One region of the Paenarthrobacter sp. NPDC089675 genome, then DNA from elsewhere that is predicted to be linked to it. Evidence: predicted binding sites of a transcription regulator. Region 1 holds the regulator's gene; each other region holds the start of a gene.
What was found. The regulator Rex, encoded in region 1, represses fermentation and respiration genes when NADH is low (regulators of the CRP and FNR family bind a similar motif). The targets are predictions, from matches to a motif close to CTTGTGAANNNNTTCACAAG.

Region 1 (4,086 bases):
CTTCGCGGCTTGAAGGCCGCGGCAGTCCCTCCAGGACCGCCGCGGCCTTCATCATCAAGGAGTACTTCCACCGGGCGGAGCGTACTCCCTCGTGATGATTTATCCACATGGAGGAATTTCCTGCGTGTGATCGTCCGCGCCGCCGGATCGTGGGGGTACGGTGGACTCAGAACCATGCTGGGGGCAGGGGTTTACTTGCTGACCCGGTAGCCACACAGCAGTCGAACAAGCAAAGGAATGCCATGAGCAACCCTCCCTACCCGCCCTCCAACCCGGGCGACTCCACTCCGGAGCAGCAGGGTTCACAGTCTTCGACGCCCCAGTACGGGCAGCCCTCAGCCCCGCAGTACGGCCAGCAGTCCCAGCCGCAGGCACCCCAGTACGGACAGCCCGCTGCGCCGCAATACGGCCAGTCCGCGCCGCAGTACGGCCAGCAGGCACCGCAGTACGGGCAGCAGGCTTCTCCTTATGGCCAGTCCGCGCCGCAATACGGGCAGCAGGCACCGCAGTACGGCCAGGACACCAACTGGCCGAGCCAGCAGCCGGGTCCCAGCCGGGTTCCGCAGCTGGTCAACATCTCGTTCTGGATGATCCTGGCAGCAGGCGTCCTGACCCTGATCGGCATCCCGCTGACCATCGCGTTGCTCAACTCCAGCGAAGGCCAGGCCATGATCCAGCAGGCCCTTGATGGTCAGGGCTCACGGAGCTCCGACATCTCGGTCAGCAGCATTGTTGGTGTGGCCATCACGTTCGTGGTCATCATTTCCCTGATCATGGCCGGGCTTTATGCTTTGGTCGCTTTCAAAGTGCGCCAAGGCAAGAACTGGGCCCGGATCCTTGGCACCGTCCTGGCTGCGATCTCCCTCCTGGGCCTCTCGCAGATCGGCGTTGGCACCATCACCATCCTGCTGGGCGTGGCAGCGATCGTCCTGCTGTACTTGCCGGCGTCGGCTCCGTACTTCCGCAAGCAGCAGGCTTTCGGAAACCCGTACCAGAACCCTTACAACGGCCGCTAGGCCGGAACCCGAACCATCAGCGGGCGCGGACCCGGCGAAGGCTAAACAGCCTGGCCCGGTGTCTGCGCCCGTTGTGCGTGGTAGGCCAGGATCTGAAGCTCAGTGGCCATATCCACTTTGCGGAGGTTGACGTGCGGCGGCACCTGCAAGAGCACCGGCGCAAAGCTGAGGATGCTGCGGATCCCGGCTGCGATCACGCGGTCACAGACCTCTTGGGCCACCGTTGCCGGGAGGGCAAGAACCACCATGTTGGCATGGGTACGTTCCAGGACACGTTCAAGTTCCGCTGAGTCGCTGACCCGGAGCCAGCCCACCTCGTTCCCGATCACCATGGGGTCAGCATCGAAGATTGCCACAACGTCGAAGCCCCTGGACTCGAAGCCGCCATAGCGGGCCAGGGCCTTGCCCAAGTTTCCGGCCCCGACTATCGCTACTTTCCAGTCGTGGGTCAGCCCCAGGGCAGCAGCGATGTGGCGGCTCAGGTTTTGGACTTCATAGCCCACGCCGCGCGTTCCATAGGAGCCCACGTAGGAGAGGTCCTTGCGCAGGGTGGAGGAACTGACCCCCGAGGCCTCGGCCAGGGCATCCGACGAAACCCGTTCGACCCCCTCGGCCAGGAGCGAGTTGAGCGCGCGCAAATAGAGGGTCATCCGGGCCACAGCCGCGGGCGGGATCTGCTTGGCGGCAGCTTGGTTGTCCCCGGTTGTTGCTTCCGGGGACGGTTCCAGCGCAGTCACGGTATTCTCCATTGCGTCGCTTGTTGTTCCACTCTAGGACCCTTCGCCGGGGTCAACAAAAAGCGGTTGCTTCCGGAGTGCGGACCGTTCAGCCTTCCAGCGCTTTCTTCAAAATGCGGGTCAAACGCTGCTCGTCGATGGTCCAGAAATCCCGCTGCACGCCGTCCACCAGCACCACCGGAATCTCTTCCGCGTACCGCTCCTGGAGGCCCGGGTCGCCGTCGATCGCCTGCTCGGTCCACTGCACCCCCAGCCCGGAGGCAACACGTTCGACGGCGGCACGCGCCTCCGTGCACAGGTGGCAGTCAGCTTTGGTGAGGAGAACGACGTCGGGAATCGGCATGTCTCAACGGTAACCGCATCATCCCTCCCTCACCTCCCTCCCCCGGCTTTCGTACGGTCTCAGCAGGGAACCACCCACATTGACTAGACTCAAGGCATGCCCGAGGAGAAGAACGCCGCTGTGCTCGCTCACGCCAAGGCGCCGCAGCACATCGGCGAAGCAGCCTTCTTCGACGTGGACAACACCCTCATGAAGGGTGCCAGCCTCTTTCACGTGGCCCGCAAAATGTACGAACGCAAAGCCTTCACGCTCTCGCAGGCTGCGGGGTTCGCGTGGAAGCAGTTCAAGTTCGTCATGCGCGGCGAGAACATGGAAGACGTCCACTCGGTGCGCGATTCAGCCCTGACTCTCGCTGCCGGCATTTCCGTGGACGACATCAAGGCCCTGGGCGAGGAGGTCTACGACGAAATGATCGAGTCGCGGATCTGGCCGGGCACCAAAGCCCTCGCGGAGCAGCATCTACGGGTGGGCAGGAAGGTGTGGCTCGTTACCGCCACACCGATCGAGGTGGCCACCGTCATCTCCACCAGGCTAGGGCTTAGCGGTGCACTGGGCACCGTTGGCGAGGTGGAAGATGGCATGTACACCGGCCGCTTGGTCGGCGACATCCTCCACGGCCCGGCAAAAGCTGTGGCCGTGCAACTGGTGGCCGAACGTGAAGGCCTGGACCTGGACCACTGCTGGGCCTATAGCGACTCCGCCAACGACATCCCATTGTTGACGATGGTGGGACATCCTGTGGTCATCAATCCTGACTCGCGCCTGCGTAGGCACGCCCGGGATAACAACTGGCCGGTTTACGACTTCCGTTCCGGCCGCCGCGCAGCAACGCTCGGGCTCAAGGCAGCCACGGTCGGCGGCGCTATCTACGGACTCTGGCGGGGATTCAGCCGCTTCCGTAGCCCCCGCTGATCCTCACTCACATCCCACCCGCCTACTCGCGTTCCTCGCTCACATGAGGATCAACCGCCAGGACCTGTGGATAACTTCTGCGCCGTTAGGGTCTTTGCGGCAACAATGCCTTCATGGAAAAGCCTTCTGTGATTACGTCCGAGCTACCATCCGCCCCCTTCACGTTGCACGAAGCCAGGGCAATGGGCCTGCACCAAAAACAGCTTTGGCGTCGGCAAGACGTCGATCCAGTCAGCAGGGGTCTTTATCGTCCTGCGGAATGGGACTTTGATCTTTCATCGGCGGCTCGCTCATTGGCTTCCGCCACTCCGGGCGCTTGGATCTCCCACGTGACGGCCGCGAGACTCCACGGCCTGGTCCTTCCGGCCTGGTTGGCCGATTCGAATGAGCTCCACCTGAGCAAGCCAAGAAAGTTGCCGTCGGTCCGCCGCAAGGGAGTGTCGGGGCACACCGTTCTGGTCTTCGACGGCGAGGTAGAGGATGTCGAGGGCGTCCGTATGACTACGCGTTCCCGCACTTGGCTGGATTTGGCCAGTCTGCTACCCCTGTATGACCTTGTCTGCATGGGCGACCAATTGATCCGTCACCCGCGGCCCGAATTTGAGGGACGGACAACGCCCTTCAGTACCCTCCCGGATCTTCAGGCAATGTTGCAGCTTCACAGGAACCGCCAAGGCGTGGTCCGGGCACGGGAGGCCTGCGATCTGATGCGCGTCGGCTCCGACTCTGCACAAGAATCGCTCCTTCGCCTTGCAATGCTCGACGCCGGCCTCCCGGAGCCGGACCTCCAGATCAAGCTACGGCCGGAGGATCCGTTCTCGCCGACGGCCGACCTGGGTTTCAGGTCACGGCGGCTCGCAATACAGTACGACGGCGGCCATCACCTGGAAGAGGAGCAGATCTTCAGCGATCTGCGCAGGGACAAAGCCTTCAGAGCAGCCGGCTGGAATGTTCTGGTGTTCGGGAAAGACGATGCGCGGGACAACTTTTCTTCTGCCACACGGGCCATCAAGAAGGCACTTCGAACGGCCTGGCTGGATCCATCGGTCCGGGCCGGCTTCGCTCGATAGAGAGAGGA
Region 2 (4,086 bases), on a different contig from region 1:
CCTGCAGCTCCGGCAGCGCCTTGGCGACTGCCTTTGCGGCACCGGTCTCGGTGATGACCATGTTCAGGGCGGCGGAGCGGCCGCGGCGGTCGCCCTTGTGGAAGTTGTCGATCAGGTTCTGGTCGTTCGTGAACGAGTGCACAGTTTCAACGTGGCCGTGGACGATGCCGAACTTGTCGTTAATCGCCTTCAACACGGGGGTGATGGCGTTGGTGGTGCAGGAAGCGGCGGTGACGATCTTGTCGTCATCGGTGATGTCGCCTTGGTTGATGCCGTGCACGATGTTCTTGAGGTTGCCCTTGCCGGGAGCGGTCAGGAGAACGCGGGCAACACCCTTGCTCTGCAGGTGCTGGGCAAGGCCATCGGCGTCGCGCCAGCGGCCCGTGTTGTCCACTACCAAGGCGTCCTTGATGCCAAAGGCCGTGTAGTCCACCGTGGCGGGGTTGTCCGAGTAGATGACCTGGATCTGAACACCGTTGGCCGTGATGGTGTTGGCTTCCTCATCCACTCGGATGGTGCCTTCGAAGGAGCCGTGGACGGAGTCGCGGCGCAGCAGGCTGGCGCGCTTGACGAGGTCGTTCTCGGCACCCTTGCGGACCACAATTGCACGGAGCCGAAGGCCGTGGCCGCCACCTGCCTTCTCGATCAGGATGCGGGCCAGCAGGCGGCCGATGCGGCCAAAGCCGTAAAGCACGACGTCGGTGCTGGTGCGGTCGTCCGCGCCGCGCTTACCTACGATCCCGTCCAGCTCGGCGCGCAGGAACTCATCCAGCGAGGCGCCGTTGCCTTCAGCCCGGAACTTTTCGGTCAGGCGGGCAATGTCGATCGCTGCTGCGCCGAGCTCAAGCTCGGCAAGGGCGTTCAGCAAAGGCGCGGTTTCTTCCAACAGGAGCTCGGTGTTGCTCATCCGCCGGGCAAAACGGTGTGCCTTGAGGATGTTCATGGTGGACTTGTTGATCAGGCTGCGCCCGTGGATGCTGGTGACCACATTGTTTTCGCGGTACAACCGGCCGATCACCGGAATCATGGCCTCGGCAAGCGCCTCCCGGCCCATCCACTTATCAAGACAAGAATCTGACGTCTGGCTCACAGAACTACCTTCCTTGGGTCAACCACATACGCCCTCGTATGCAGATGGCGTCGGCCGCCCGGAGTAGTCCTGCGGCACATGCGCTGCGGGTTTCGGTCCACCCGTGGCGCCTTGAACGAGAGCAAAGAAAATCCGCCGGCTGCGAACGCAGACCCGGCGGCAGAACATCTACGTTCAGTAACTATTCTAGGGCGGGAATGCCGGGTCTTTGCCGCCCGAAGGCGTGAAATCACTCACACGGCCGTACCGTAGACTCCTGCCTGTGAACCCTCCCGCGCGCAGCGACGTCCTCCGCCAAGCGCTCCTTGCGCGAAAAGGCGGCCACATCGGTACCGGCGGCCGTGGCGCCGTCGCACTCCGGTTCGACGACGCAGCGAGGGACTTCCGCGGCAGGATCCTGCCTCTCCTGGCCCAGCGGTCCCTTCCCTTCACGCGGGTCACCACCACCCGTCGTGTTGGCATTGTGCCCAACGAAATGGACACCTGGAGAAACATCCAGGACTACTGCCTCCGGCACGGTGGCGAAGTGTGGAACCACGGAGCGAGCCATGGGGACGTGTCCGGCGAGACCGCCCTCCACCTGGAAATCGTCGGGGCGCTCCAGGACCTGCGCCGCAACCTCCCGCGCGTTCCGGTGGATTGCTTTGCTCCGCCCGGGGGTGCTGCGATCAGGTACGACGGTCACATGCCGTCCAGAACGGCAGAGTGCTGGACAGAAACGTTTGCGGGCCGCTCCATCCGGGATCACCATGCCATTGCTTCGGGCTATCTTCCTGACAGCTACTACAGACCGCTGGACGGCGTCCTGAGGGATGGGCAGAACCACTACAGCCTGGACCACTATACGGATCCCGAAAAGGCGGCGGCAGTGATCGACCGGGCCCGCGACTGGAAGATGGGTGTGGTCATGATGTGGCACGCCAACAACATCGGCGCAAGGGACCGGCAGTCCCTGGAAACGTTCGAGGCGACCCTGGACTACCTGACGGAACAGCGCGATGCGGGCAAGTTGCTGGTCCTCACCGTTTCCGGACTCGCGGCTGCAGACGCTTCGAGCAACCATCGCGACAATATCCTGACCAAGGACTCGGGCAATCCATTTGAGGAGACCGTTGCCTACCCGCAATACCGGCGGAACATCCCTGGTTCCACGCGGGAGCTAACGGCGACCATTACGGGCACCCCGGGGTCGATAGTGACCTCAAGGATCGGGGAATCCGTCCGGAAGCACGTCATCCCGACGTCCGGATTACTTGCGCTGCGGCATCCGGCCACCATCGCGGTCGATGTGAGACGGCTGGACGTGGCCATCGACGCGCCTGCCCATGATGTGGCGCTCCTGGCCGTCTAAAGCACCCACCTCATGGACGCCGGGCACCTCGAAGGCCTGAAGTCCGGGAGAAACGGCCCTTTTGGGTGGATGGGTTGACCGATACGCCGGGTTCTGTCATCCCCCATCGTTGCCGATAAGGGAGTAGCGGCCATCCATCTACGAACGCCGTTGCCGACGCCCTCCAGCAGCCTACCCGGACACTCGGGCGAGCAGCCCTCCAACGTGTCCTGTCTGGCCTTGCTCCGGGTGGGGTTTACCTAGCCTCCCCGGTCACCCGGGGAGCTGGTGGTCTCTTACACCACCGTTTCACCCTTACCTGCCGGAACCGGCGAAATACCGGAAACGCAGGCGGTCTGTTCTCTGTGGCACTGGCCTGCGGGTTACCCCGAGTGGGCGTTACCCACCACCCTGCTCTACGGAGCCCGGACGTTCCTCGAGCCACTTCCGTGACGCGCGGCCGCCTGGTCAACCCATCCGCCCTACAGTCTACCGGCGCCGGGCCCCAGGCCTGACACCGGTAATATCTTCTGGTGCTGATTCTCCTGCCGCCTTCCGAAGGCAAGACCCCCGCAACAAAGGGCCCCGCCATTGACTGGGAGTCATTGAGCTTCCCGGAGCTGAACTCTTACCGCGCCAAAGTGCTGGACGCCCTCGGGCTGGTGAGCGCGCACCAAGACGCCCTCGCATTGCTGGGCGTCGGCGCCTCGCTGCGGGACGACGTCGAACGCAACACCCGGCTGCACGCCGAACCGGCGGCGCCTGCGCACCAGGTCTATTCCGGAGTCCTCTACGACGCCCTGGGCTATAACAGCATGACTCCCACGCAGCGCCGGAAAGCAACCGACTCGATCCTGGTGGTTTCCGCCCTATGGGGCGCCATCGGCTTCGGCGACCATGTTCCGGCCTACCGCCTGTCCATGGGAACCGCACTGCCCGACGTCGGACGCCTCGCGTCTTACTGGAAGCCGCAGCTTGCCGCGGCCCTGGCCGGGCGAACGGAAGGTGAGCTCGTGGTGGACTGCCGTTCCAGCACCTATGCGGCAGCCTGGACGCCACCGGCGGCACAGACGGTGACCGTCAACGTCTTCAACGAGGCCAACGGCAAACGGACTGTCGTGAGCCATTTCGCCAAGCACACACGCGGCGAACTGGCCCGGCACCTGCTGACAAGGCGGGGCAAAGCGCCGTCCACCCCTGCGCAGCTGTTGAAGGCCGCAGCCGAGGTGTGGACGGCGGAGCTTGTTGAGGGAACGGCCCGCAAGCCGCATGCCCTCAACATCATCCTCGCCGGCTAGCCCCGGTTAGTTCCATTCGGCGGAGCGGACCAGGATGCAGCCGGAGTCCGGGCAGAAAACAATGTCATCCTCCGCCGCTGCCTTGACTTCGGCGAGGTCACCGGGGCTGAGGGTCATCCCGGACCCTTCCGACTTGCCGTGGAAGAGGCGGGCAGCGCCCACCCCGCGCTTCGCAATGGTCTTTTCGTAGATGGCCAGCAGACTCTGGTCGAGGGCCCCTGCAAAGGCAGCGCGTTCACCCCTGACCACTGTTTCTTCTGCGGAAATTTCGGCGATCTGCTGATCGAGCTCGGCGCGAATACTCCCGAAGGAGCCTTGGATGTCATCAACGATGGCCTGCTGGGCAGCCTGCCGTTCCCTGAGGGTGT
Region 3 (4,086 bases), on a different contig from region 1:
GCCCCGCCGCTGCCCTGCGCCTGGCGCTGGATGGCCTTCAGCCGGTGCATCACGTTGTTGGTTCCACGTCCGAAGTAGTCGTGGAGGGTGCGGTATTCCTGGAACAGTTCCTCGTACGCGGCCACGTTTTCCGGGATGGGAGTGTAGACAGCGCCCGGTTCTGCGGCCATCGCCGCAGCTGCTTCGCGGATGTCCTTATACAAGCCCGCGGCAACTGCGGCGTGGATGGCGGAGCCGAGGGCAGGCCCTTGTTCGGATCCAATCGTGGAAAGCTGCAGGCCGGTGATGTCTGCGTAGACCTGCATCAGGAACTTGTTTTTCAGCAAGCCGCCCGCAACGATGAACTCCTTCACCGGAACACCGGAATCGCGGAACGCCTCCACGATTGTCCGGGTGCCAAAGGCAGTGGCCTCAAGCAGTGCACGGTAGATGTCCTCCGGCTTGGTGGCCAAGGTCTGGCCCACAACAACGCCCGACAATTCGTGGTCCACCAGCACGGAACGGTTGCCCGAATGCCAATCGAGTGCAATCAGGCCGTGCTCGCCGATTTCCTGCTTTTCTGCGAGTTCCGTGAGGTACTCGTGGATGCTTTGGTCCTGGGCTGCGGCGGCTTGGTGGTATTCGGGAGGAACACCGTTCTTGGTGAACCAGCCAAAGATGTCGCCCACCCCGGACTGGCCTGCTTCGTAGCCCCACAAACCGTCCACGATGCCGCCGTCGACCACGCCGCACATGCCGGGGACTTCGCGCAGGACATCCCCGTTCATGACGTGGCACGTGGAAGTGCCCATAATCGCCACAAGCTGCCCCGGTTCCACGGCGTTTGCCGCAGGTGCGCTGACGTGGGCGTCCACGTTGCCAACTGCCACGGCGATGCCGGCAGGCAGCCCGGTCCAGGCTGCGGCTTCTTCGGTAAGGTAGCCGGCGGCGTCGCCCAACCGGCCGATGGTGTGCTCCAGCTTTTCGGAGACGAAGTCCTTGAAACCTGGATTAAGCGCTGCAAGGAAATCCTCGGCGGGGTACTTGCCGTCCTGGTAGATCCCCTTGTAACCGGCGGTGCAGGCATTCCGAACGTACTTACCGCAGAGCTGCCAGACGATCCAGTCGGCCGCTTCCACCCAGTGGTCCATCGCGGCGTAGACCTCGGGGTCTTCCTCAAGCAGCTGAAGGCCCTTGGCGAATTCCCATTCGGAGGAGATCAGGCCGCCGTAGCGGGGGAGCCAGGACTCGCCACGCTCTTCTGCCAGCTGGTTGATGCGGTCGGCCTGCGGCTGCGCGGCATGGTGCCGCCACAGCTTCACGAAAGCGTGGGGCCGGTCCGCGAAGCGTTCGAGCTCGTTCAGGGGCGTGCCGTCCGCCGTCGTCGGGACCATGGTGCAGGCCGTGAAGTCGGTTGCGATGCCCACCACGTTCTGCGGGTCGATACCGGCATCGGCGACGGCGGCCGGTACGGCATTGCGCAGGACGTCGCGGTAATCGTTGGGGACTTGCAGGGCCCAATCGGCGGGAAGCCGCTGCCCGCTGCCGGGAAGGCTGTCCGAGACAACTGCGTGCGGGTACTCGAATACACCGCTGCCAAGTTCCTTGCCGTCCGAAACGCGCACCACGACGGCGCGGCCGGACAGAGTGCCGTAGTCGACGCCGACCACATAGCTGTTTGAAATATCGCCCATCAAGCTTCCTTCGCTCATTACCGCAGCATCGCGGTCCGCACTTATTGTGAACGCTAACAATTCTGACTGTCAACCCTCTCCCGGGCGGGGAAGCGTTGACTCCGCCCCGTTGCACGGCTCAAAAAATGATGTGGCGCGGGCCACTTGACGCGCAGTAATGTTAGCGTTCACAATGACATTCGCACCACCAACCAGTGGTCAGTGAGGCCCCAAGAGCCCACAGGCCAGCAAAGCGTTACCCCGCCGGACGCGCAGATGCTCCGGCCCTGCATCAGAGTTCGCGGCAATGCTGCCGCGGAAGGAGAGCAACGTGAGATTGAAGAAACTCCTGGGCACCGTAGCGGTTGTCCTCACCCTGGCCGTCGGCGCCACGGGCTGCGGCAGCCGCGGAGGCTCTGCCGAATCAAGCAGCACCGCCAACCCAAGCGACTCGCTGGTGGGCATCTCGATGCCGACGCAGACTTCCGAACGCTGGATCGCCGACGGCGCCAACGTTGAGAAGTCCCTGAAGGACCTCGGCTACAAGACTGACCTGCAGTTCGCCAACGATGACATCCCCACGCAGGTTTCCCAGATCGAGAACATGCTGACCAAGGGTGCCAAGGCACTCATCATCGCCGCCATCGATGGCACCACGCTGACAGACGTCCTGGCCAAGGCCAAGGAACAGAACGTCAAGGTCATTGCCTACGACCGCCTCATCAACGGCACCCCCAACGTGGACTACTACACTACGTTCGACAACTACACCGTCGGTGTCCAGCAGGCTACGTCCCTGCTGACCGGCCTCGGCCTGGTGGACGCCAGCGGCAAGAAGGTGGACGGCAAGGGCCCCTTCAACGTTGAACTGTTCGCGGGCAGCCCGGACGACAACAACGCCAACTTCTTCTGGACCGGCGCCATGGACACCCTCAAGCCGTACATGGATGCGGGCACCCTGAAGGTCCCCAGCGGCCAGACCAAGTTCGAGCAGGCAGCCATCCTCCGCTGGCAGGCACCCGTGGCCCAGAAGCGCATGGAAGACATCCTCACCTCCGCCTACAGCTCCGGCACCAAGCTCGACGGCGTGCTGTCCCCGTATGACGGCCTGTCCATCGGCATCATTTCCGCACTGACCAGCACCGGCGGCTACTCCACCGGCAAGCTCCCGGTTGTCACCGGCCAGGATGCGGAGAAGGGCTCGGTAAAGTCCATCATTGCCGGCGAACAGTACTCCACGATCTTCAAGGACACCCGCCAGCTGGGCGCCCAGGCAGTCAAGATGGTTGACGCCGTCCTTAAGGGCAAGGAGCCCGAGACCAACGACACCAAGACCTACAACAACAAGGTCAAGGTTGTTCCTGCCTACCTCCTGAAGTCGGTCATCATCACCAAGGACAACTACAAGAAGGAACTCATCGACTCCGGCTACTACAAGGACTCGGACGTCAAGTAGCGGCACCGTTCCTTTGCTGTGGCTCCGCCGCATAGCGGTGGAGCCACAGCCTCCCAGGGCCGGCTGAATCATCGGCCGGCCACGTTTCAAACAGTCAGTGGGAATTGACGATGAATGTACCCATTCTCCAAATGCGGGGAATCACCAAGACCTTCCCCGGCGTAAAGGCCCTCCAGGACGTCACGCTCGATGTCAACCGGGGCGAAGTCCACGCCATCTGCGGCGAAAACGGTGCCGGAAAATCCACCCTCATGAAGGTGCTGTCCGGTGTCTACGCGCATAACACCTTCGACGGCGAGATCCTGTTCGAAAACGAGCCCTGCGAGTTCTCCAGCATCACGGACAGCGAGAAGCGCGGCATCGTGATCATCCACCAGGAACTTGCCCTTAGTCCCTACCTCTCCATCGCCGAGAACATCTACCTCGGCAACGAGCTTGCCAACAACGGGTGGGTGGACTGGCGTAAGACCAACCTGGAAGCTGCCAAGTTGCTTGCGCGGGTGGGACTCAGCGAAAACCCCGTCACGCCGATCCAGCACATCAGCGTAGGCAAGCAGCAACTCGTGGAGATCGCCAAGGCGCTCTCCAAGGAAGTGAAGCTGCTGATCCTGGATGAGCCCACCGCTGCCTTGAATGACGAGGACTCCGACCATTTGCTGGATCTCATCCTGCACCTCAAGGGCCAAGGCGTCACCAGCATCATCATCAGCCATAAGCTCAATGAGATCCGCAAGGTGGCCGACGCCGTCACCATCATTCGTGATGGCAAATCCATTGAGACCCTGCGGCTCGACGAAGGCCAGATTACCCAGGAACGCATCATCCGCGGCATGGTGGGCCGCGACCTCGAAAGCCTTTATCCGGACCGGGAACCGAAGATCGGCGAGGAAGTTCTCCGCATCGAGGACTGGACGGTCCAACATCCCCAGGACCACTCACGGACGGTAGTGAACAACGCCAGCCTCAACGTGCGCAAGG

Region 2: a site for Rex is predicted at 1,311-1,330, ahead of ACIPY2_RS03120 (glyceraldehyde-3-phosphate dehydrogenase). Genes of this name have one in related genera too.
Region 3: a site for Rex is predicted at 1,828-1,847, ahead of araB (ribulokinase). Genes of this name have one in related genera too.

The regions. Positions count from the first base shown of each region.
Region 1 covers NZ_JBIVHM010000006.1:198,435-202,520, forward strand. The annotation lists gene ACIPY2_RS14655 (hypothetical protein) at 243-1,016, shown strand; gene ACIPY2_RS14660 (redox-sensing transcriptional repressor Rex) at 1,058-1,765, opposite strand; gene ACIPY2_RS14665 (glutaredoxin family protein) at 1,842-2,096, opposite strand; gene ACIPY2_RS14670 (HAD family hydrolase) at 2,193-3,008, shown strand; gene ACIPY2_RS14675 (DUF559 domain-containing protein) at 3,122-4,078, shown strand.
Region 2 covers NZ_JBIVHM010000001.1:657,543-661,628, reverse strand. The annotation lists gene ACIPY2_RS03120 (glyceraldehyde-3-phosphate dehydrogenase) at 1-1,090, opposite strand, end outside; gene ACIPY2_RS03115 (polysaccharide deacetylase family protein) at 1,353-2,441, shown strand; RNA gene rnpB (RNase P RNA component class A) at 2,508-2,896, opposite strand; gene ACIPY2_RS03105 (YaaA family protein) at 2,954-3,718, shown strand; gene ACIPY2_RS03100 (zinc ribbon domain-containing protein) at 3,725-4,086, opposite strand, start outside.
Region 3 covers NZ_JBIVHM010000009.1:127,762-131,847, reverse strand. The annotation lists gene araB (ribulokinase) at 1-1,673, opposite strand, end outside; gene chvE (multiple monosaccharide ABC transporter substrate-binding protein) at 1,984-3,108, shown strand; gene mmsA (multiple monosaccharide ABC transporter ATP-binding protein) at 3,219-4,086, shown strand, end outside.